One region of the Streptomyces sp. NPDC048269 genome, then DNA from elsewhere that is predicted to be linked to it. Evidence: predicted binding sites of a transcription regulator. Region 1 holds the regulator's gene; each other region holds the start of a gene.

Region 1 (7,131 bases):
GCCCAGCCTCAAGCTGAAGCGCCCGGTCGTCGAGCGTGAGTTCAAGCACCTGATCGACGAGATGTACGAGGGCGCCCGCGAGGCGTGACGCCTGGCGGCGGGCCGGACGGGGCGGGGCGGTGGACCGCCCCGCATGCCCCGCCGCTGCCGGGCGGCCCCGGGGGCCGGGCCTGCCGCGGCTTCCCTGCGGGCCGCTTCCTGGGGCTCCGCCCCGGGCCCCGCGCCTCAAACGCCGGCGAGGCTGGGTTCGGCCGCCTGAGTGCGCGGGAGCGGCTAGGGGATCGCGGCTCCGCCCCGGACCCTGCGCCCCCAAGCGCCGGTGGGGCTGGATTGCGCTGGGCGAGGGTGGGGGCGCGGTGCGGGATGATGGGGGTATGCCTTCCGCACTGCCCGACGGTGAACCCATGCCCGAAGACGGCTCGCTGCCGTCGCACGCCCTGGTGGGTGCCGGGGACCGGCCGCTCGGGTTCTACCTGCACGTCCCGTACTGCGCCACGCGCTGCGGGTACTGCGACTTCAACACCTACACGGCCACCGAGCTGCGGGGTACCGGCGGTGTGCTCGCCTCCCGGGAGAACTACGCCGACACCCTGATCGACGAGGTCAGGCTGGCGCGGAAGGTGCTCGGGGACGACCCGCGGGAGGTCCGGACCGTGTTCGTCGGCGGCGGTACGCCCACGCTGCTGCCCGCCGGGGACCTCGTACGGATGCTCGCGGCGATCCGGGACGAATTCGGTCTGGCGCCGGACGCCGAGGTCACCACCGAGGCCAATCCGGAGTCGGTGAATCCGGAGTACCTGGCAGAGCTGCGCTCCGGCGGCTTCAACCGGATCTCCTTCGGCATGCAGAGCGCCAAGCAGCACGTCCTGAAGGTCCTCGACCGCACGCACACCCCCGGCCGCCCCGAGGCGTGTGTCGCGGAGGCGCGGGCGGCGGGCTTCGAGCACGTCAACCTCGACCTGATCTACGGGACGCCCGGGGAGTCCGACGCGGACTGGCGGGCGTCGCTGGACGCCGCGCTCGGGGCCGGGCCCGACCACATCAGCGCGTACGCGCTGATCGTGGAGGAGGGCACCCAGCTCGCCCGGCGGATCCGCCGCGGCGAGGTCCCGATGACCGACGACGACGTGCACGCCGACCGGTACCTGATCGCCGACGAGGTCATGGCGGACGCCGGATTCCACTGGTACGAGGTGTCGAACTGGGCCACCTCGGAGGCCGGCCGCTGCCTGCACAACGAGCTGTACTGGCGCGGAGCCGACTGGTGGGGCGCCGGTCCCGGCGCCCACTCGCACGTGGGCGGGGTCCGCTGGTGGAACGTCAAGCACCCGGGCGCCTACGCGGCGGCGCTGGCCGAGGGCCGGTCCCCGGGCGCGGGCCGCGAGCTCCTCTCCGAGGAGGACCGCCGGGTCGAGCGGATCCTGCTGGAGCTGCGCCTGGTGGACGGCGCGCCGCTGTCGCTGCTCGCGCCGGCCGGGCTCGCCGCCTCCCGCCGCGCCCTGGCGGACGGGCTGCTGGAGTCCGGTCCCTACGAGGCCGGGCGGGCCGTGCTGACCCAGCGGGGACGGCTGCTCGCCGACGCGGTGGTCCGGGACCTGGTCGACTGACCAGGCCCCGAGGGGCGGCCGCTCAGCCCGGGTAGTTCTCCCGCCAGGGCCGGTAGTGCGGGTTGTCCTGGCACTCGTTCATGATCTCGGTCTTGGTCGCCTTGTCGACCGGGCAGACCGCGACGATGAAGGAGCGCTCGATGCCGCCGGGGAAGGCGACCTCGACCTGCGAGGCCCACTTGTGGGTGTCGCCGATGGTCTGGTTCACGTCCACCCCGCCGGGGGCGTCGATGTAGTAGTTCCAGCCGCTCTTCCACCACGTCTTGTACAGGTCGTGGTCGTAGGTCGTGGAGACGTACGGGGAGGGCTGGTTGACCAGCACGTACTGCTCGATGTCGTACTGCCCGTCCACCGTGGCCTTCGGGTGGAAGCCCTCCTCGAAGACGACCTCCGGCGGGCGGCTGTCGGCGCGGTAGAGCTGCTTGCAGTTGATGCGCCAGGACGGGGACGGCGTGATGCGGGCGACGTCGGCCCGCTGGTCCGCGGCGGCGAAGAGGTGGTCGGTCACCCGCGGGCAGGAGTTCGCCGGAGCGGCGTGCGGGGCGGCCTGCGGCGCCGCGTAGGCCGATGTGGACGGGAGGAGGGCGGCGGCGACCAGGGCGGCGGCGACGAGGACGCGCCGCCGGAGGGCAAAGGTGATCATGGTCAGCACCCTTGCCCGGCGTGGCCCGGCGTACACGCACTGTCACCCGAAGGTGAGCGTGTACCGGACCGGAGTTGACGCCCGGTCCGCTCAGGGGGCCGTCACGAAGTCGATCAGCTCCTCGACGCGGCCCAGCAGGGTCGGCTCCAGGTCGCGGTACGAGGTCACCTTCGACAGGATGTGCTGCCAGGCGGCCCCGGTGTTCTCCGGCCAGCCCAGGGACCGGCAGATGCCCGTCTTCCAGTCCTGGCCCCGGGGGACGGCCGGCCACGCGGGGATGCCCAGTGCGGACGGCTTCACCGCCTGCCACACGTCCACGTACGGATGGCCCACGATCAGCACGTCCGGCGAGGTCACCGACGCCGCGATGCGGGACTCCTTCGAGCCCGGCACCAAGTGGTCCACCAGGATCCCCAGCCGGGCGTCCGGGGCCGGGCCGAACTCGGCCACGACGGCCGGGAGGTCGTCGATCCCCTCCAGGTACTCCACGACCACGCCCTCGATCCGCAGGTCGTCACCCCAGACCCGCTCCACCAGCTCGGCGTCGTGCCGGCCCTCGACGTAGATCCGGCCCGCCCGCGCCACCCGCGCGCGGGCGCCCGGGACGGCGATAGACCCGGACGCGGTGCGCGCGGGAGCCGCCGGAGCGCGCGACGGGCGGACCAGGGTGACGACCGCCCCCTCCAGAAGGAAGCCGCGCGGCTCCATCGGGAACACCCGCCGCTTGCCGAAGCGGTCCTCCAGGGTCACCCTGCCCGCCTCGCAGGCCACCACCGCGCCGCAGAAGTCCGTACCGGCCACCTCGACCACCAGATCGTGTTCCGCTGCCACCTCGGGCACGGCCTTGGGGCGCTTCCACTGCGGGGTCAGGTCGGGGGAGTACTCGCGCATCCGGCCGACACTAGGAGAGCCGCGGCCGTCATGCCTCCGACACGCCGAAACGGGCGGCCAGTGTGGCGCGTTGCGCACGGACGAAGGCCGCGGAGACCACCGCTCCGTGACCCGGCACGTACAGCGCGTCGTCCCCGCCCAGCGACAGCAGCCGGTCCAGGGCCGCGGGCCACTGCGCCGGTACCGCGTCTCGGCCCGCCTGGGGTTCGCCCGACTCCTCGACCAGGTCCCCGCAGAAGACCGTCTCGCGCTCGCCGGGCACGAAGACCGCCAGGTCGTGCCCGCTGTGCCCGGGGCCCACGTTCGCCAGCAGCACCTGCACCCCGCCCAGTTCCAGCGTCCACTCGCCCGACACCGGGTGCTGCGGCAGCACCAGCTGGTCCACGGCCTCCGCCGCCTCCGCCTCCGCCAGTCCGTGCCGTACCGCCGACTCGCGCAGCTCATCGCGGCCCGTGGCGAGCAGCGCGTCCAGTCCGACGGCCCCGAACACCTCGGCCCCGGAGAAGGCCGCCCCGCCCAGCACGTGATCGAAATGGCCGTGCGTGAATGCGATATGGGTCACTCGCCGGCCGGTCAGGCGCTCCGCCTCGGCCCGCACCTGCGCGCCCTCCCGGAGGCACGAACCGGGGTCGACGAGGAGGACGGAATCCTCCCCCACCACCAGTCCCACCGTGCAGTCCCACACCGGAAGCCGCCGCCGGCCGGTCCGCCCGGTCAGTCGTTCCCAGCCCGCCTCTTCCCAACGCACGTCCATGCCGCGACGCTACCTTGGCGGGCCTCCCTTGCCAGGGTCTTACTACCCGGCCGTACACTGAGCGGGGGATCTCTGGCACTCGAACGCCCAGAGTGCCAGGCAGCAGGCAGCGAACAAGGCAACGGACCACAGCTGGAGGTGTGCGCGATGCTCAGCGAACGCAGACTCGAAGTGCTGCGCGCCATCGTCCAGGACTACGTCGGGACGGAGGAGCCGGTCGGCTCCAAGGCGCTCACAGAGCGGCACCGGCTCGGCGTCTCGCCCGCCACCGTGCGCAACGACATGGCCGTGCTGGAGGACGAGGGCTACATCGCCCAGCCCCACACCAGCGCCGGCCGGATCCCCACCGACAAGGGCTACCGGCTCTTCGTCGACAAGCTGGCGGGGGTCAAGCCGCTGTCGTCGCCCGAGCGCCGGGCCATCCAGAACTTCCTCGACGGCGCCGTCGACCTCGACGACGTGGTCGGCCGGACGGTGCGGCTGCTCGCGCAGCTCACCCGCCAGGTCGCGGTCGTCCAGTACCCCTCGCTGACGCGCTCCACCGTGCGCCACGTCGAACTGCTGTCGCTGGCCCCGGCCCGGCTGATGCTCGTACTGATCACCGACACGGGCCGCGTCGAGCAGCGGCTCATCGACTGTGCGAGCCCCTTCGGCGAGACCTCGCTTGCGGACCTGCGGGCCCGGCTCAACAGCAGGGTCGTCGGCCGCCGGTTCACCGATGTGCCCCCGCTCGTCCAGGACCTCCCCGAATCCTTCGAGGCCGAGGACCGCGGCACGGTCTCCACCGTGCTGGCGACGCTCCTCGAAACCCTGGTCGAGGAAGCGGAGGAGCGGCTGATGATCGGCGGTACCGCCAATCTCACCCGCTTCGGACACGATTTTCCCCTGACGATCAGGCCGGTGCTCGAAGCGCTGGAGGAGCAGGTCGTGCTCCTCAAGCTGCTGGGCGAGGCCAATGAGTCGGGAATGGCCGTACGGATCGGGCATGAGAATGCCTACGAGGGACTGAACTCCACGTCCGTCGTCTCGGTCGGTTACGGTTCGGGCGGCGAAACTGTCGCCAAACTCGGCGTGGTCGGACCGACCCGCATGGACTACCCCGGAACGATGGGAGCGGTACGCGCAGTGGCACGTTACGTCGGACAGATCCTGGCGGAGTCGTAAGTGGCCACGGACTACTACGCCGTTCTCGGCGTGCGCCGCGACGCATCGCAGGACGAGATCAAGAAGGCCTTCCGGCGCCTCGCGCGTGAACTCCACCCGGATGTGAATCCGGACCCGAAGACGCAGGAGCGCTTCAAGGAGATCAACGCGGCTTACGAGGTGCTCTCGGACCCGCAGAAGAAGCAGGTCTACGACCTCGGCGGCGACCCGCTGTCCTCCTCGGGCGGCGGCGGTGGCGCGGGCGGATTCGGGGCGGGCGGCTTCGGCAACTTCTCCGACATCATGGACGCCTTCTTCGGCCAGGCCTCGCAGCGCGGCCCGCGCTCGCGGACCCGGCGGGGCCAGGACGCCATGATCCGCCTGGACCTGGAGCTGGACGAGGCGGCCTTCGGGACCACCAAGGACATCCAGGTCGACACGGCCGTCGTCTGCACCACCTGCTCCGGCGAGGGCGCCGCTCCCGGCACCTCGGCGCAGACGTGCGACATGTGCCGCGGCCGCGGTGAGGTCTCGCAGGTCACCAGGTCCTTCCTGGGCCAGGTCATGACCTCGCGCCCCTGCCCGCAGTGCCAGGGCTTCGGCACCGTGGTCCCGACCCCGTGCCCCGAGTGCGCGGGCGACGGCCGGGTCCGCTCCCGCCGCAGCCTCACGGTCAAGATCCCGGCCGGCGTCGAGAACGGCACCCGCATCCAGCTCGCGGGCGAGGGCGAGGTCGGCCCGGGTGGCGGCCCCGCCGGCGACCTGTACGTGGAGATCCACGAGCTGCCGCACCCGACCTTCCAGCGGCGCGGGGACGACCTGCACTGCACGGTCACCATCCCGATGACGGCGGCCGCGCTGGGCACCAAGTGCCCGCTGGAGACGCTGGACGGCCTGGAGGAGATCGACATCCGGCCCGGCACCCAGTCCGGCCAGGCGATCCCGCTGCACGGGCGCGGTGTCACCCACCTGCGCGGTGGCGGGCGCGGCGACCTGATCGTGCACGTCGAGGTCACCACGCCGAGCAAGCTGGACCCGCAGCAGGAGGACCTGCTGCGGCAGCTGGCGAAGCTGCGCGGCGAGGAGCGGCCGACCGGCCAGTTCGCCCCGGGGCAGCAGGGGCTGTTCAGCCGGCTGAAGGACGCCTTCAACGGTCGCTGACCGCCCGCGACCTCATCGACGAGCCCGGCCCGGGGACACCCCCGGCCGGGCTCGTCGCATTCCCCCGGGGCCGCTTCCCGGCCACGCCAGGAAGCGGACTATGCCAGGCGAATGCCGTGATTCGGCCCCCTGAGCGGGACATGGCACGATGCAGTCCATGTCCACCGCACCGAACGGTCTCTCCCCCCACCCGATCGTGCAGGCACCCATGGCGGGCGGCGCTTCCTGTCCGCCGCTCGTCGCGGCCGTGTGCGAGGCGGGCGGGCTGGGCTTCCTGGCCGGTGGCTACAAGACAGCCGACGGCATGTACCAGGAGATCAAGCAGGTACGCGCCCTCACCCGGCGCCCGTTCGGCGTGAACCTCATCATGCCGCAGACCGGTTACGTCGACCCGGCCGCCGTCGAGGCGTACCGCGGGCAGCTGGCCGGAGAGGCGAGCTGGTACGAGATCTCGCTCGCCGACGAGGACATCATCGGCACCTGCGACGACGGCTACGACGCGAAGCTCGCCATTCTGCGGGAGGACCCGGTTCCGGTCGTCTCCTTCACCTTCGGCTGTCCCGCCCCGTCGGTCCTCGCCTCCCTGCGCAAGGCCCGTACCTACACCGTCGTCACCGTGACCTCGGTCGAGGAGGCTCGCGCCGCGCAGGAGGCCGGGGCCGACGCCGTGTGCGTGCAGGGGGTGGAGGCGGGTGGCCACCAGGGCACCTTCCGGGACGACCCGCAGGCCGACGGCACGGCGGCGGTGGGCCTGCTCGCGCTGGTGGCGCAGGTACGGGAGGCCGTGGCGCTCCCGATCATCGCGGCGGGCGGCCTGATGCGGGGCTCGCAGATCGCCGCGCTGCTGGCGGCGGGCGCCGAGGCGGCCCAGCTCGGGACGGCCTTCCTGGCCTGTCCGGAGTCGGGGGCGGACCCGCTGCACAAGAAGGCAC
Region 2 (7,131 bases), on a different contig from region 1:
TGGGAGGCCGAGCTGGGCCGCGAGCTGCCCGGCGGGATCTTCGGCGAGAACTTCACCACCTCCGGCATCGACCTGAACGGCGCGCGTCTCGGCGACCGCTGGCGGGTCGGCGCGGACCTGGTCCTCGAAGTCGCCTCGGCCCGCATCCCGTGCCGGACCTTCCAGGGGGCCCTCGGCGAGAGCGCCTGGGTCAGGCGGTTCACCCAGGCGGCGCGGCCGGGCGCGTACCTGCGGGTGATCGAGGAGGGGTCGGCCTCCCCCGGCGACGCCATCGAGGTCATCCACCGCGCGGACCACGAGGTGACGGTGGAGTTCTGGTTCCGCGCGTTCACGACGGAGCGCGCCCTGCTGCCGCGCACCCTGGCGGCGGGTACCGCGATGGAGCCGGAGGGCCACGAGACCGTGCGCCGGTACGTGGAGAAGTACGGGGCCGGAGCCGGGGCGAGGTAGAACCGACACCCGGGGCGGCTAGGTTGCGCCTATGACGACTGCGTTGATTACGGGATCCACGGCGGGCATCGGCGCCGCCTTCGCCCGGCGGCTCGCCGCCCAGGGCCACAACCTGGTGCTGGTGGCGCGCGACACCAAGCGGCTGGGAGAGCAGGCCACCGAGCTGCACGACCGGCACGGCATCGAGGCCGAGGTGCTGGCCGCCGACCTGTCCGCCGAGGAGGGCATCGCGGCGGTCGAGGAGCGCCTCGGCGACCGCACCCACCCGGTCGACCTGCTGGTCAACAACGCCGGCTTCGGCAACAAGGGCCGCTACCTCGAGGTCTCCATGGCCGACGAGCTCACCATGCTGAAGGTGCACGTCGAGGCGGTCCTGCGGCTGACCTCGGCGGCCGCCGGATCGATGCGCTCGCGCGGCCGCGGCGGCGTGATCAACGTGGCCTCGGTGGCCGCCTTCGTACCGCGCGGCACGTACGGGGCGAGCAAGGCCTGGGTCGTGCAGTTCACCCAGGGCGCGGCGAAGGACATGGCGGGATCCGGGGTTCGGATGATGGCGCTCTGCCCCGGCTTCGTCCGGACGGAGTTCCACCAGCGTGCGGGCATGGGCACGGACAACATCCCCGGCTGGATGTGGCTCGACGCCGACAAGCTCGTGGCCGCGGCGCTGGCCGACCTGGCGCGGGGGAAGACGGTGTCGATCCCGGACCCGCGGTACAAGGCGCTGATGGGCGTGGTGAAGCTGACGCCGCGCGGGCTGCTGGGCGGCGTGTCCTCGCGTACGGGCCGCAAGTACGGTCCCCAGTAGCCGCCCGCGTACTCACCGGTAGACCGGCCAACTCGGCGAAATCTCCCTAAAATAGACATGCCCCATCGAGCCCGGGAGACCGCCATGACATTCGTACAGATAATCGATTACAAGACCAGTCGGCAGGATGACCTCAACCAGCTGCTCGACCAGTACGTCTCGCAGAGCCAGGGCAAGCGCACCGTCACCCACAGCATCGTGGGCAGGGACCGCGAGAACGAGAACCACTACGTGGACGTGGTCGAATTCCCCTCGTACGAAGAGGCCATGAAGAACTCTCACCTCCCGGAGACGGACAGGATGTTCCAGGAGATGATGGCCCTCTGTGACGGGATGCCCAGCTTCACCAACCTGGACGTCGTCCGGGACGAGAACCTCAACAAGATGCTCGCGGACCGGATGTTCGACGAGCTGGCCATGACGGGCGACCGTTCCGTCGCCGAGGAGATCTTCGCCTCCGACTACGCCGACCACGACATGGTCAAGGCCGACCCCGACGCCCAGGGGATCGACGCCCTGATGGCGGACCTGAACATGTGGCGGTCCGCTTTCGAGATGTCCTTCACCAAGAACCAGCAAATCGCCGAAGGCGACTTCGTCACCACCCTGTGGACCTGGAACGCGACGCACACGGGTGAGTTCATGGGCCTCGCGCCGACCGGCAAGAAGGTCACCGCTACCGGCTCGACGACGTTCCGCTGCAAGGACGGCATGATCGCCGAGGGCTGGTGGCACTACGACATCATGAGCGTGATGCGGCAGCTGGGCATCATGGAGGGCATGTCGGCCTGACCGCACTCCTCACGACCAAAGGGAAGGCCCCCGTCCCACCGTACGAAACGGTGGGACGGGGGCCTTCCCGCATGCGGCAGCAGCGTCAGTGGCTGTGGCCGTGACCGTGGCTGTGGCCCGCGTCGCCCTCTTCCTCGGCCGGCTTCTCGACGACCAGGGTCTCGGTCGTGAGCAGCAGGGAGGCGATGGAAGCGGCGTTCTCCAGCGCGGAGCGGGTGACCTTCACCGGGTCGATGACGCCGGCCTTGACCAGGTCGCCGTACTCGCCGGTGGCGGCGTTGAAGCCCTGGCCCTTGTCGAGCTCGGCGACCTTCGAGGTGATGACGTAACCCTCGAGACCGGCGTTCTCGGCGATCCAGCGCAGCGGCTCGACGGCGGCGCGGCGCACGACCGCGACACCGGTGGCCTCGTCGCCGGCCAGGCCGAGGTTGCCCTCCAGGACCTTGACGGCGTGGACGAGCGCGGAGCCACCGCCGGAGACGATGCCCTCCTCGACCGCGGCGCGGGTCGCCGAGATGGCGTCCTCGAGACGGTGCTTCTTCTCCTTGAGCTCCACCTCGGTGGCGGCGCCGACCTTGATGACGCAGACGCCGCCGGCGAGCTTCGCCAGGCGCTCCTGCAGCTTCTCGCGGTCCCAGTCGGAGTCCGTGGACTCGATCTCGGCCTTGATCTGGTTGACACGGCCGACGACTTCCTCGTGGCTGCCGCCACCGTCGACGATGGTCGTGTCGTCCTTGGAGATCGTGACGCGGCGGGCGGTGCCCAGTACGTCCAGACCGGCCTGGTCGAGCTTGAGGCCGACCTCCTCGGCGATGACAGTGGCACCGGTGAGGGTGGCCATGTCCTGGAGCATCGCCTTGCGACGGTCACCGAAGCCGGGAGCCTTGACGGCGACCGCGTTGAAGGTGCCGCGGATCTTGTTGACGACGAGGGTGGAGAGCGCCTCGCCCTCGACGTCCTCGGCGATGATCAGCAGCGGCTTGGAGGCGCCGGCCTGGATGACCTTCTCCAGCAGCGGCAGGAGGTCCTGGATGGAGGAGATCTTGCCCTGGTTGATCAGGATGTACGGGTCGTCGAGGACGGCCTCCATACGCTCCTGGTCGGAGACCATGTACGGCGAGAGGTAGCCCTTGTCGAAGGCCATGCCCTCGGTGAACTCCAGCTCCAGGCCGAAGGTGTTGGACTCCTCGACGGTGATGACACCGTCCTTGCCGACCTTGTCCATCGCCTCGGCGATGAGCTCGCCGACCTGCTGGTCCTGCGCGGAGAGCGCGGCCACGGCGGCGATGTCGGACTTGTCCTCAATCGGACGGGCGGTCGCGAGGAGCTCCTCGGAGACGGCCTTGACCGCAGCGTCGATGCCCTTCTTCAGGGCGGCCGGGGACGCGCCCGCGGCGACGTTGCGCAGACCCTCGCGGACCAGCGCCTGGGCCAGCACGGTGGCGGTGGTGGTGCCGTCACCCGCGATGTCGTTGGTCTTGGTCGCCACCTCCTTCACGAGCTGGGCACCCAGGTTCTCGTACGGGTCGTCCAGCTCGACCTCGCGAGCGATGGTGACACCGTCGTTGGTGATGGTGGGCGCGCCGAACTTCTTGTCGATGACGACGTTGCGGCCCTTGGGGCCGATCGTCACCTTGACCGTGTCGGCAAGCTTGTTGACGCCGCGCTCGAGGGCGCGACGGGCGTCCTCGTCGAACTTCAGGATCTTCGGCATGGGAGCGGTTCAGTCCTCTCGTTGCGATCCTCGGCCGCTCACCGCGACCTCCACCGCCTAGAACGAACTACGCCCCTCGTCGCCCGGCATCAGCAGGGTGACCAGGGGCGCAGCTCAAATCAAAACTGGAAGCGAATTACTTCTCGACGATCGCGAGCACGTCGCGAGCCGAGAGGACGAGGTACTCCTCGCCGCTGTACTTCACTTCGGTGCCGCCGTACTTGCTGTACAGCACGATGTCGCCGACGCTGACGTCCAGCGGGAGACGCTGGCCGTCCTCGAACCGGCCCGGGCCCACGGCGAGGACGACGCCCTCCTGGGGCTTCTCCTTCGCGGTGTCCGGGATGACCAGGCCGGAGGCCGTGGTCTGCTCGGCGTCGAGCGGCTGGACCACAATGCGGTCCTCGAGCGGCTTGATGGCAACCTTGGAGCTGGCGGTCGTCACGATCCGACCTCCCCCTTCGGAGATCCGGGGTTAACTGTCTGAGGTGGCGACCAGGTCGATCCGTCGTCGCGGGTGCCGGACCTGCCTGTCGCTGTGTTGGCACTCACCAGGGGCGAGTGCCAGGTGCGAGACTATTCCGGCGATTAGCACTCGGTCAAGCGGAGTGCCAATTTTCGCCGCCGGGCGTTGCGCGGATCAGGCCGCGGAGCCCGGGAGACCGGGGTCGGCGCCCGTCCGGATCATCAGCCGAACAGGTGCTTTGCGCCGGGTATGTGACGCTTGGGGGCCCGCGCATCCTCGTGATCGAAGCGGCCGCGGCCGACCCGGTGAAGCCGATCGGGCTGATCGGCGCCGCGGAGCAGGACGTGGTGACCGAGGAGGTCTGGGACCTGCTGTCGTTCGCGCGGCAGGCGAAGAACCCCTCCGGCGGAAAAGTGCGGTGCACGGCACTCCCCCTCGAACGCTCCGCAAGGAACCATGGGGAGGGCATCAACGTCGTAGACGATATGAAGATAAAGCGCCTCATTGCCGAGCAGATCGGGCCCAAGGCCCCTGCGAGCCCGAGCACACCGGGCGCCGCTTCCTCCTCACCGGACGCGGCCCCGCCGCCGTCCTCACCGCCGCCCTCCCCCGCGCCCGCGGACGGTGGCGGCATCCCGTGCGTGGACTGAAACCCCTGACGTCGGCGGGCGCGCGCCGCCGCACCGAGGCGCTGCTCCTGGTCTTCGTCGTCGCGATCGCCGTCTTCGGCCACGCCGCAGCGGGCCTCGCGATGAACGACGAGCTGCCGCCCAACCTCGCCGGCTTCACGATCAGCATGACGCTGCTGTCGCTGGTGGGTCACCTGGGCGTGCGCCGCTTCGCCGCCTACGCGGATCCGCTGATCTTCCCCCTGGCCATGCTGCTGACCGGGCTGGGGCTGGTGCTGCTGCACCGGCTCGACCAGGGGTACATCGAGCGGTACAACTCGGAGGCCAACGCGCCGGAGCAGCTGATGTGGACGGTGGTCGGGGTCGCCGCCTGCATCCTGGTGCTGGCGCTGCTGCGCGACCACCGGCTGCTGCAGCGCTTCATCTACATCACGATGGCGCTGGCGCTGGTGCTGCTGATCGCACCGGCGTTCTTCGGCGCCGACACCTACGGCGCGAAGCGCTGGATCAAACTCTTCGGCTTCTCACTGCAGCCCGGCGAGTTCGTGAAGATCATGATCGCGGTCTTCTTCGCGGGGTACCTCGTCATCCACCGCGACTCGCTGGCCCTGACCGGCCGCAAGTTCCTGGGCATGCGGCTGCCCCCGATGCGCCAGCTCGGCCCCATCGTGACGGTGTGGATCGTGTCGATGCTGGTGCTGGTCTTCGAGCGCGACCTCGGCACCTCGCTGATCTTCTTCGGCGTGTTCGTGGTGATGCTCTACGTCGCCACCGAGCGCACCAGCTGGATCGTGTGCGGGGTGCTCATGGCCGCGGCGGGCGCCTTCGTCGTGGGCTCGACGGAACCGCACGTCAAGGCGCGGGTGGCGGCCTGGCTGGAGCCGCTGTCCTACTACTGGGAGAACCGGCCTCCCGGGGTCACGTCGGACCAGTCGGCGCAGGCCCTGTTCAGCTTCGGCACCGGCGGGATCTCGGGCACGGGCCTCGGCCTGGGCCACCCCGAGCTGATCGCGTTCGCCGGCCGCAGCGACTTCATCCTCACCACGGTGGGTGAGGAACTCGGCCTGGCCGGGGTCATGGCCGTACTGATCCTGTACGCCCTCCTCGTGCAGCGGGGGCTCCGGATGGCACTCGGCGCCCGCGACCCCTTCGGCAAGCTCCTCGCCGTGGGCCTCGCCTCGGCGCTGGCCCTGCAGGTCTTCGTGGTCGCGGGCGGCGTGACGGGCCTGATCCCCCTGACGGGCAAGGCGCTGCCGTTCCTGGCCAAGGGCGGCTCGTCCCTGCTGGCCAACTGGATCATGATCGCCCTGCTGCTGCGCATCAGCGACAGCGCGGAACGCCAACGCGAGGCGGACGCCCGCGGGCCGGCGGAAACGACTATCACGCCGGTGGTGTCGAGCACGGGGTAGGAGCGGGTGACTCCGGGGCTCCGGGCTCCGGGCGCTCTTACAGGTAGTCCTCCAGCCGCCCTATCCGGTACCCCTGTTCCTGGATCCGCTGGAGCATCCGTGTCGTCATCTGGGTCTCCGACGTGCCCTTGAGCTCGGACGGACCGCGGAAGTGGGCCAGGATGATGTCGCCCGGCTTGAGGGCGGAGCCCTCGGCGTACTGGAAGTTGTTGATCTGCATCGAGACGCGCCACAGGACCAGGGACGAGACTCCGCACTCCGAGGCGGCCCGGAGGGTGTCGTCGTTGTAGTTCCCGAAAGGCGGGCGGAAGAGCGGCGGGCGGTGGCCGAAGCGCTTCTCCAGGCGTTCCTGCTGGCCGCATATCTCGTGCTTCTGCGCCGCGTAGGACAGGGTCCGCAGGTTCGGGTGCGTCAGCGTGTGGTTGTTCACCGTGCTCACCGAGCCGTTGTCGCGGAGCTTCTCGAAGTGCCCGTAGTCCGAAGAGGCCACATTGTCCGTCAGGAACATGCTGATCGGCAGCTTCAGATCGGCCGCCATCTTCAGGAACTCGGGATCCTTCTCCGCGCCGTCGTCGAAGGTCAGGAAGACGACCTTCTCCCCGGCCGGGACGGGTATTCGGTCGACCACCGGGACCTTGCCCGGGGCCGCCTTCGGTATCGCGGGCTTCTGGGCCGGCTTCGGGGCGTACTCCAGGGGACCCTTCAGGCCCCACTTCCTGTACGCCTCGTCCGAGGCCCCGCCCGCCCCGCCCGTCGGCGACGGCGCGGGAGGCGACTCGGACGCGCCGGGTACGGCCGGTGTCTCCTGCGTCGCCTTCGTCCTCGGCCCCAGCCGTTCGGTGGTGTCCGCGCTGTCCCCGCACCCC
Region 3 (7,131 bases), on a different contig from region 1:
ACTCCGCCGCAGACCCCGCGCCTCAAACGCCGGCGAGGCTGGGTTGTGCCCGGCGGGGCTGGGGTGTGCCGGGCGCACGGCATGTGCCAAATCCAGCCCCTCCGGCGTTTGAGGAGCGGCGTACGGGGCGGAGCCCCGGTCCTTGAGCCCCGTCGGCGTTTGAGGCGCCCGGGGCGGAGCCCCAGGGGCGGGCCGCGGTCAGGCCTGGAGGTCGGACAATTGGGTGGTGAACCACTGGGCCGGCGGGAGGGCGGTGGCAGCCGCGGCCAGGCGCTTCGTACGGTCCGCACGCTCGGCGTCCGGCATGGACAGCGCCGCGTGCAGGGCCTCGGCCGTCTCCGACACGTCGTACGGGTTCACCGTGAGCGCGTCCTGCCGGAGTTCCTCGTACGCCCCCGCCCCGGTCGACAGCACCAGCGCGCACCCCGCCTCCGAGACCACCGGGATCTCCTTCGCCACCAGGTTCATCCCGTCCCGCACCGGGTTCACCAGCGCCACGTCCGCCATCCGGTACGCCGCGAGCGAGCGCGCGAAGTCGTCCTGCACCGACACGTGCACCGGCTGCCAGTCCGCCGTGCCGAACTCCGCGTTGATCTCGGCCGCCAGCTCACGCACCGACTCCGTGTACGCCCGGTAGACCGCCAGGTCCTGCCGCGACGGGTACGCGGACGCCAGGTGCACCACCCGGCCGCGCCATTCGGGGTGCGTGGTCAGCAACTCCCGGTAGGCGAGGAGCCCGCGCAGGATGTTCTTCGACAGCTCCGTCCGGTCCACCCGGACGATCGTCTTCAGGTCACCGACCTCCGCCCGCAGCGCCGCCAGCTTGTCGTCCACCTCCGGCCGGTGCGCCAGCGCCCGCAGCTCGTCCGCGTCGACCCCGAGCGGGTACTTGGTCACGTGCGTGAACCGGGCCTCGCCGCCGGGCTTGATGTGCTTCACCCCGCGCAGCGGGTCCTCCCCGCTCGGCAGGTGGGTCCGCGCCACGCCGCTCTCGTCCTCGAACTGCGCGCTGGTGATGAAGGCGAGCGCCCAGCTGTAGGTGTGGAAGCCCAGCCGGTCCGCCCCCAGCATCCCCCACACCAACTCCCGGCGGACGTCGTCCGGGAGCATGTCCATGAACTGCCGCGCGGCCCACGGCGTGTGCGTGAAGTGCCCGATCCGCAGGTCCGGCCGCAGCTCCCGCAACTGCCCCGGCACCAGCGCCAGGTGGTAGTCCTGCACCAGGACGCAGGCACCCTCCGCCGCCTCCTCCGCAAGCGCCGCCGCGAAGGCCTGGTTGTAGGCGACGTACGACCCCCACTGCCGGCGGAACTCCGCGTCGAAGACCGGCGTGCGCGGGATGTCGTACAGGTGGTGGTGGGTGAACCACAGCACCGAGTTCGCGATGCCGTTGTACGCGTCGTCGTACACCGTGGGATCGATGTCCAGCATCCGGACGCCGGGTTCCGTCACGCCCCGCCGGACCGCCTCCCGGTCCGCCTCCGACAGGGCCGCGCAGATCCACACCGCGTCCGGCTGCTCCGCCAGGGCCGCGGAGAGTCCGGAGACGAGACCGCCCCCGCCGCGCCGGGTACTGAGGGTGCCGTCGGCGGAGAGGGCGTACGAGAGCGGGCCGCGGTTCGCTGCAACGAGTACCTGAGAAGCCATGCGGCCAACCTAGCCCGGCCCGCGCCCGCTCAAACCGTACGATCCCTCACGCCACGCTGCGCAACGCGTACTCCTTGACGCCCAGCATCGGCGGCCGCTCCTCCGTGTCCACCGCGTACGTCCGCGGCACGAACCCGTCCGGCCCCCGCTCGAACTGCGTCAGCTCCGGCCGTACGAGATGCCCGCGCGAGAGCCGCAGCTGCGCGGTCCGGTATATCGCCGCGGCCATCCGGCCCAGGGCCTGCCCGTCCTGGTGGCGGTGGACCCGTACGCCCACGTCCACCTGGGCCAGCGCGTCCAGTCCGACCGTGTGCAGGGCGTCCACCAGCAGACCCAGCTCGACGCCGTACCCGACGGGGAACGGCAGCCGCTCCAGCAGGGAGCGGCGCACGGCGTACTCGCCGCCCAGCGGCTGGACGAAGCCGGCCAGCTGCGGCCAGTGCAGGTTGAGCAGCGGGCGCGCCACCAGCTCCGTGACCCGGCCGCCCTGGCCGGGGGCGTCGCCCAGCGGGCGGTCGTACATCGCCTTGACGAACTGCACGTCCGGTTCGGTCAGCAGCGGACCCACGATCCCGGAGACGAAGTCGGCCGAGAAGTCCCGGAGGTCGGCGTCGACGAAGCAGACGATGTCCCCGCCGGTGGCCAGCAGGGAGCGCCACAACACCTCGCCCTTGCCGGGCACCGCCGGGATCCGCGGCAGGATCTCGTCGCGGTGCACGACGCGGGCGCCGGCCTTCGCCGCCACCTCCGCCGTCCGGTCGCTGGAGCCCGAGTCGATCACCACCAGTTCGTCCACGAGGGGGCACGGCAGTCCCTCGATCAGCTCGCGGCGGATCACCTCGACGATCGCGCCGACCGTCGCCTCCTCGTCGAGCGCGGGCAGCACCACGCTGACCGTGGTCCCAGCCGCCCGTTTCCGGTCCAGCAGCTGGTCGAGCGGTCGGTCGGCGGCGGACCAGGAGCGGTCTGCCAGCCAGCGCTCCACCTCTTCCAGCACCTTCGGCACTCCCTGCATCGTCACTCGTTTGGACCGATTTGTGATCCATCTCGCGGTTCGGACGGCTGTCTCAACCATCCGCCCCTTCGGTTACAGTCTTGAACAACGCAGAGGACCACCGCATGCCGGGGGTCCTCGCGCACAAACGCCCGGACGCGCCGTAGAGCGCGCGGCCCGGTGCCATACCGCTCATCCAGAGGGGCAGAGGGACACGGCCCGTTGAAGCCCCGGCAACCCTCCAGTCGGTTCTCGCGATGCGTTTTCACGCACCCCCGCGAGGTCCCCGGCTAGGGAAGGTGCCAATTCCGTCTCATGGCGAAGTGCGCCATGGGGAAGATGAGGAGAAAGGGCCTCGCCATCATGGCTGCACAGACTGTTGCCACCTCTGCCGGAACCGTCGACCTCGGACCTGCCACCGGCCTTTCCTGTCGCGAGTGCGCTACCCGCTTCGAGCTCGGACCCATCTTCGCGTGCGTCGAGTGCTTCGGACCTCTGGAAGTCGCCTACGACCTCCCGACCGGCGACCCCGAGGCCCTGCGCGCCGCGATCGAGGCCGGCCCGAACAACATCTGGCGGTACGCGCCGCTGCTGCCCGTCCCCTCGGACGTGGCGTCCAAGCCGAGCCTGAACCCGGGCTTCACCAAGCTCGTGGACGCGCAGAACCTGGCCAAGGAACTCGGCGTCACCGGCAAGCTCTACGTCAAGGACGACTCCGGCAACCCGACGCACTCCTTCAAGGACCGCGTCGTCGCGATCGCCGTCGAGGCCGCCCGCGCCTTCGGCTTCACCACCCTGTCCTGCTCCTCCACCGGCAACCTGGCCGGCGCCGTCGGCGCCGCGGCCGCCCGGGCCGGTTTCCGCTCCTGCGTGTTCATCCCTCACGACCTGGAGCAGGGCAAGGTCGTCATGGCCGGTGTCTACGGTGGCGACCTGGTCGGCATCGAGGGCAACTACGACGACGTGAACCGCTTCTGCTCCGAGCTCATCGGCGACCCGCTGGGCGAGGGCTGGGGCTTCGTCAACGTCAACCTGCGCCCGTACTACGGCGAGGGCTCCAAGACCCTGGCGTACGAGATCTGCGAGCAGCTCGGCTGGCAGCTGCCCGACCAGATCGTCATCCCGATCGCGTCCGGCTCGCAGCTCACGAAGATCGACAAGGGTCTGCAGGAGCTGATCAAGCTCGGCCTCGTCGAGGACAAGCCGTACAAGATCTTCGGCGCCCAGGCCGAGGGCTGCTCCCCGGTGTCCACCGCCTTCAAGGCCGGCCACGACGTGGTCCGCCCGCAGAAGCCGAACACCATCGCCAAGTCCCTCGCCATCGGCAACCCGGCGGACGGCCCGTACGTCCTGGACATCGCGCGGCGCACCGGTGGCTTCGTGGAGGACGTCAACGACGAGCAGGTCGTCGAGGCCATCAAGATCCTCGCGCAGACCGAGGGCATCTTCGCCGAGACCGCGGGCGGCGTGACCGTCGGCGTCACGAAGAAGCTCATCGAGAACGGGCAGCTCGACCCGGCGCTGACCACCGTCGTCCTGAACACCGGTGACGGCCTCAAGACCCTGGAGGCGGTGGCCGCGGACAGCGGCCAGACCGCCACCATCCGCCCGAGCCTGGACGCGTTCCGCGCCGCCGGCCTGGCCTAGGAGGTCTGTCCGGCGGATCAGGGCCGGGCCCTGATCCGCCGGACACCCCCTTCCCTCCCCCTGCACACCGGAAAGGCAGTAGCGCCATGAGCGTCAACGTCCGCATCCCCACCATCCTGCGCACCTACACCGGCGGTCAGGCCGAGGTCCCCGCCGAGGGCGCGACCCTGGCCGAGGTCATCGAGTCGCTGGAGAAGAGCCACCCGGGCATCGCTGCCCGTGTCCTGGACGACCAGGGCAAGCTGCGCCGCTTCGTGAACGTCTACGTCAACGACGACGACGTGCGCTTCGAGGGAGGGCTGGAGGCGGCGACGCCGGACGGCGCCGGTGTCTCGATCATTCCCGCCGTGGCCGGCGGCTGCTGACGCGCGATAAACGTAATTGCCCCCTCCGCTAAAAGCGGAGGGGGCAATTCTGCTTGATTGGGCGCGGTAGAGTTGGGGAAGTCCCCTCCGCTGGACTTGCCCGCCGCATATGAACGGGCCGCGTGAGGGTCGACATCGGGTCAATGTGCAAGCGCGGTATGGGGCTTTGGCGAGATATGTCGGGCCCGAGTTGCCCTGGACTATGCCAAATTTTCACTCTATTTCAATGTTTCTGGGTGACCAGATTTCTCGTCGGATTGACCTGTTGCAGACAGCACCGACGCAGATACATTCAGCCTCGGTCGACGCGTTCCGACGCAAGTTCTGACCCGGGAGCGCGAAGTGCGTTCCTGCGCAAGGGCCAGTAATAGGGGAGTTAGGCATGGCTCAGGGCACCGTCAAGTGGTTCAACGCGGAGAAGGGCTACGGCTTCATCGCGGTCGACGGTGGTGCGGATGTGTTCGTCCACTACAGCGCCATCCAGATGGACGGGTACCGCACCCTTGAAGAGGGTCAGCGGGTCGAGTTCGAGATCTCGCAGGGCCAGAAGGGTCCGCAGGCGGACATGGTCAAGCTCGCACTCGGCTAGTCCCGGCGCGATCGACCGCCCACGCGTACGTAAGAGGGGCCCACATCCTGGACACGGGGTGTGGGCCCCTCGTGCGTTCGCGGGGGCTGTTCGCGGCGGCGTTCCCCCAAGCCGCTTGCACTCGTGGGGGTCGAGTGCTAATCATTGGCGTTAGCACTCTCCAGGTGAGAGTGCTACCAAAACGAGGACCGGGTCGGTGAGGCCCGCAGGGTCCGGCGGGAAGGAACCGCCGGGCACGCAGGCCGTCCGTCGCGGGCGCGGGCGCGGTCCGGGAGCAATCCACCGCTGTCCGGGAGGACCACTTCAGATGGCCAAGATCATTGCGTTCGACGAGGAGGCCCGGCGCGGTCTCGAGCGTGGGATGAACCAGCTCGCCGACGCCGTCAAGGTCACCCTTGGCCCCAAGGGTCGCAACGTCGTCCTTGAGAAGAAGTGGGGCGCGCCCACGATCACCAACGATGGTGTCTCCATCGCCAAGGAGATCGAGCTCGAGGACCCGTACGAGAAGATCGGCGCCGAGCTGGTCAAGGAAGTCGCCAAGAAGACGGACGACGTCGCCGGCGACGGTACGACCACCGCCACCGTGCTGGCCCAGGCGCTCGTCCGCGAGGGCCTGCGCAACGTGGCCGCCGGCGCCAACCCGATGGCCCTCAAGCGCGGCATCGAGAAGGCCGTCGAGGCCGTCTCCGGCGCCCTGCTGGAGCAGGCGAAGGATGTCGAGACCAAGGAGCAGATCGCTTCCACGGCCTCCATCTCCGCCGCCGACACCCAGATCGGCGAGCTCATCGCCGAGGCCATGGACAAGGTCGGCAAGGAAGGCGTCATCACCGTCGAGGAGTCCCAGACCTTCGGTCTGGAGCTGGAGCTCACCGAGGGCATGCGCTTCGACAAGGGCTACATCTCGGCGTACTTCGCCACCGACATGGAGCGTATGGAGTCGGCTCTCGACGACCCGTACATCCTGATCGTCAACTCCAAGATCGGCTCGGTCAAGGACCTGCTGCCGCTCCTGGAGAAGGTCATGCAGTCCGGCAAGCCGCTGCTGATCATCGCCGAGGACGTCGAGGGCGAGGCCCTGTCGACCCTGGTCGTCAACAAGATCCGCGGCACCTTCAAGTCCGTCGCCGTCAAGGCCCCGGGCTTCGGCGACCGCCGCAAGGCCATGCTCGGTGACATCGCCATCCTCACCGGTGGCACGGTCATCTCCGAGGAGGTCGGCCTCAAGCTGGAGAACGCCGGTCTCGACCTGCTCGGCCGCGCCCGCAAGGTCGTCATCACCAAGGACGAGACCACCATCGTCGACGGTGCCGGTGACAGCGACCAGGTCGCCGGTCGCGTGAACCAGATCCGCGCCGAGATCGAGAACTCCGACTCGGACTACGACCGCGAGAAGCTCCAGGAGCGCCTCGCGAAGCTGGCCGGCGGCGTGGCCGTCATCAAGGCCGGCGCCGCGACCGAGGTCGAGCTCAAGGAGCGCAAGCACCGCATCGAGGACGCCGTTCGCAACGCGAAGGCGGCCGTCGAGGAGGGCATCGTCGCCGGTGGTGGCGTGGCCCTGCTGCAGGCCTCCGCGGTCTTCGAGAAGCTGGAGCTCTCGGGTGACGAGGCGACCGGCGCCAACGCCGTGCGCCTGGCCCTGGAGGCCCCGCTCAAGCAGATCGCCGTCAACGGTGGTCTCGAGGGTGGCGTCGTCGTCGAGAAGGTCCGCAACCTGCCGATCGGTCACGGCCTCAACGCCGCGACCGGCGAGTACGTGGACATGATCGCCGAGGGCATCATCGACCCGGCCAAGGTCACGCGCTCCGCGCTGCAGAACGCCGCGTCGATCGCCGCGCTGTTCCTGACCACCGAGGCCGTCATCGCCGACAAGCCCGAGAAGGCCGGCGCCG

What was found. The regulator HrcA, encoded in region 1, represses chaperone genes, less so after heat shock. The targets are predictions, from matches to a motif close to TTNGCACTCNGNNNNNCNGAGTGCNAA.
Region 2: a site for HrcA is predicted at 4,350-4,376, ahead of groES (co-chaperone GroES). Genes of this name have one in related genera too.
Region 3: a site for HrcA is predicted at 5,357-5,383, ahead of groL (chaperonin GroEL). Genes of this name have one in related genera too.

Annotation. Positions count from the first base shown of each region.
Region 1 is NZ_JBEZLW010000013.1:69,113-76,243, forward strand. It holds gene AB0D48_RS17090 (AMP-dependent synthetase/ligase) at 1-88, shown strand, start outside; gene hemW (radical SAM family heme chaperone HemW) at 375-1,607, shown strand; gene AB0D48_RS17100 (ADP-ribosyltransferase) at 1,630-2,250, opposite strand; gene AB0D48_RS17105 (DUF3097 domain-containing protein) at 2,341-3,141, opposite strand; gene AB0D48_RS17110 (MBL fold metallo-hydrolase) at 3,170-3,895, opposite strand; gene hrcA (heat-inducible transcriptional repressor HrcA) at 4,043-5,059, shown strand; gene dnaJ (molecular chaperone DnaJ) at 5,060-6,199, shown strand; gene AB0D48_RS17125 (nitronate monooxygenase) at 6,357-7,131, shown strand, end outside.
Region 2 is NZ_JBEZLW010000010.1:53,027-60,157, forward strand. It holds gene AB0D48_RS13920 (MOSC domain-containing protein) at 1-450, shown strand, start outside; gene AB0D48_RS13925 (SDR family oxidoreductase) at 482-1,255, shown strand; gene AB0D48_RS13930 (ester cyclase) at 1,340-2,047, shown strand; gene groL (chaperonin GroEL) at 2,133-3,761, opposite strand; gene groES (co-chaperone GroES) at 3,898-4,206, opposite strand; gene AB0D48_RS13945 (hypothetical protein) at 4,479-4,877, shown strand; gene AB0D48_RS13950 (FtsW/RodA/SpoVE family cell cycle protein) at 4,865-6,265, shown strand; gene AB0D48_RS13955 (polysaccharide deacetylase family protein) at 6,303-7,131, opposite strand, start outside.
Region 3 is NZ_JBEZLW010000011.1:116,401-123,531, reverse strand. It holds gene AB0D48_RS15425 (trehalose-6-phosphate synthase) at 199-1,647, opposite strand; gene AB0D48_RS15420 (glucosyl-3-phosphoglycerate synthase) at 1,694-2,644, opposite strand; SAM riboswitch class I at 2,831-2,987, shown strand; gene thrC (threonine synthase) at 3,005-4,288, shown strand; gene AB0D48_RS15410 (MoaD/ThiS family protein) at 4,375-4,653, shown strand; gene AB0D48_RS15405 (cold-shock protein) at 5,036-5,242, shown strand; gene groL (chaperonin GroEL) at 5,550-7,131, shown strand, end outside.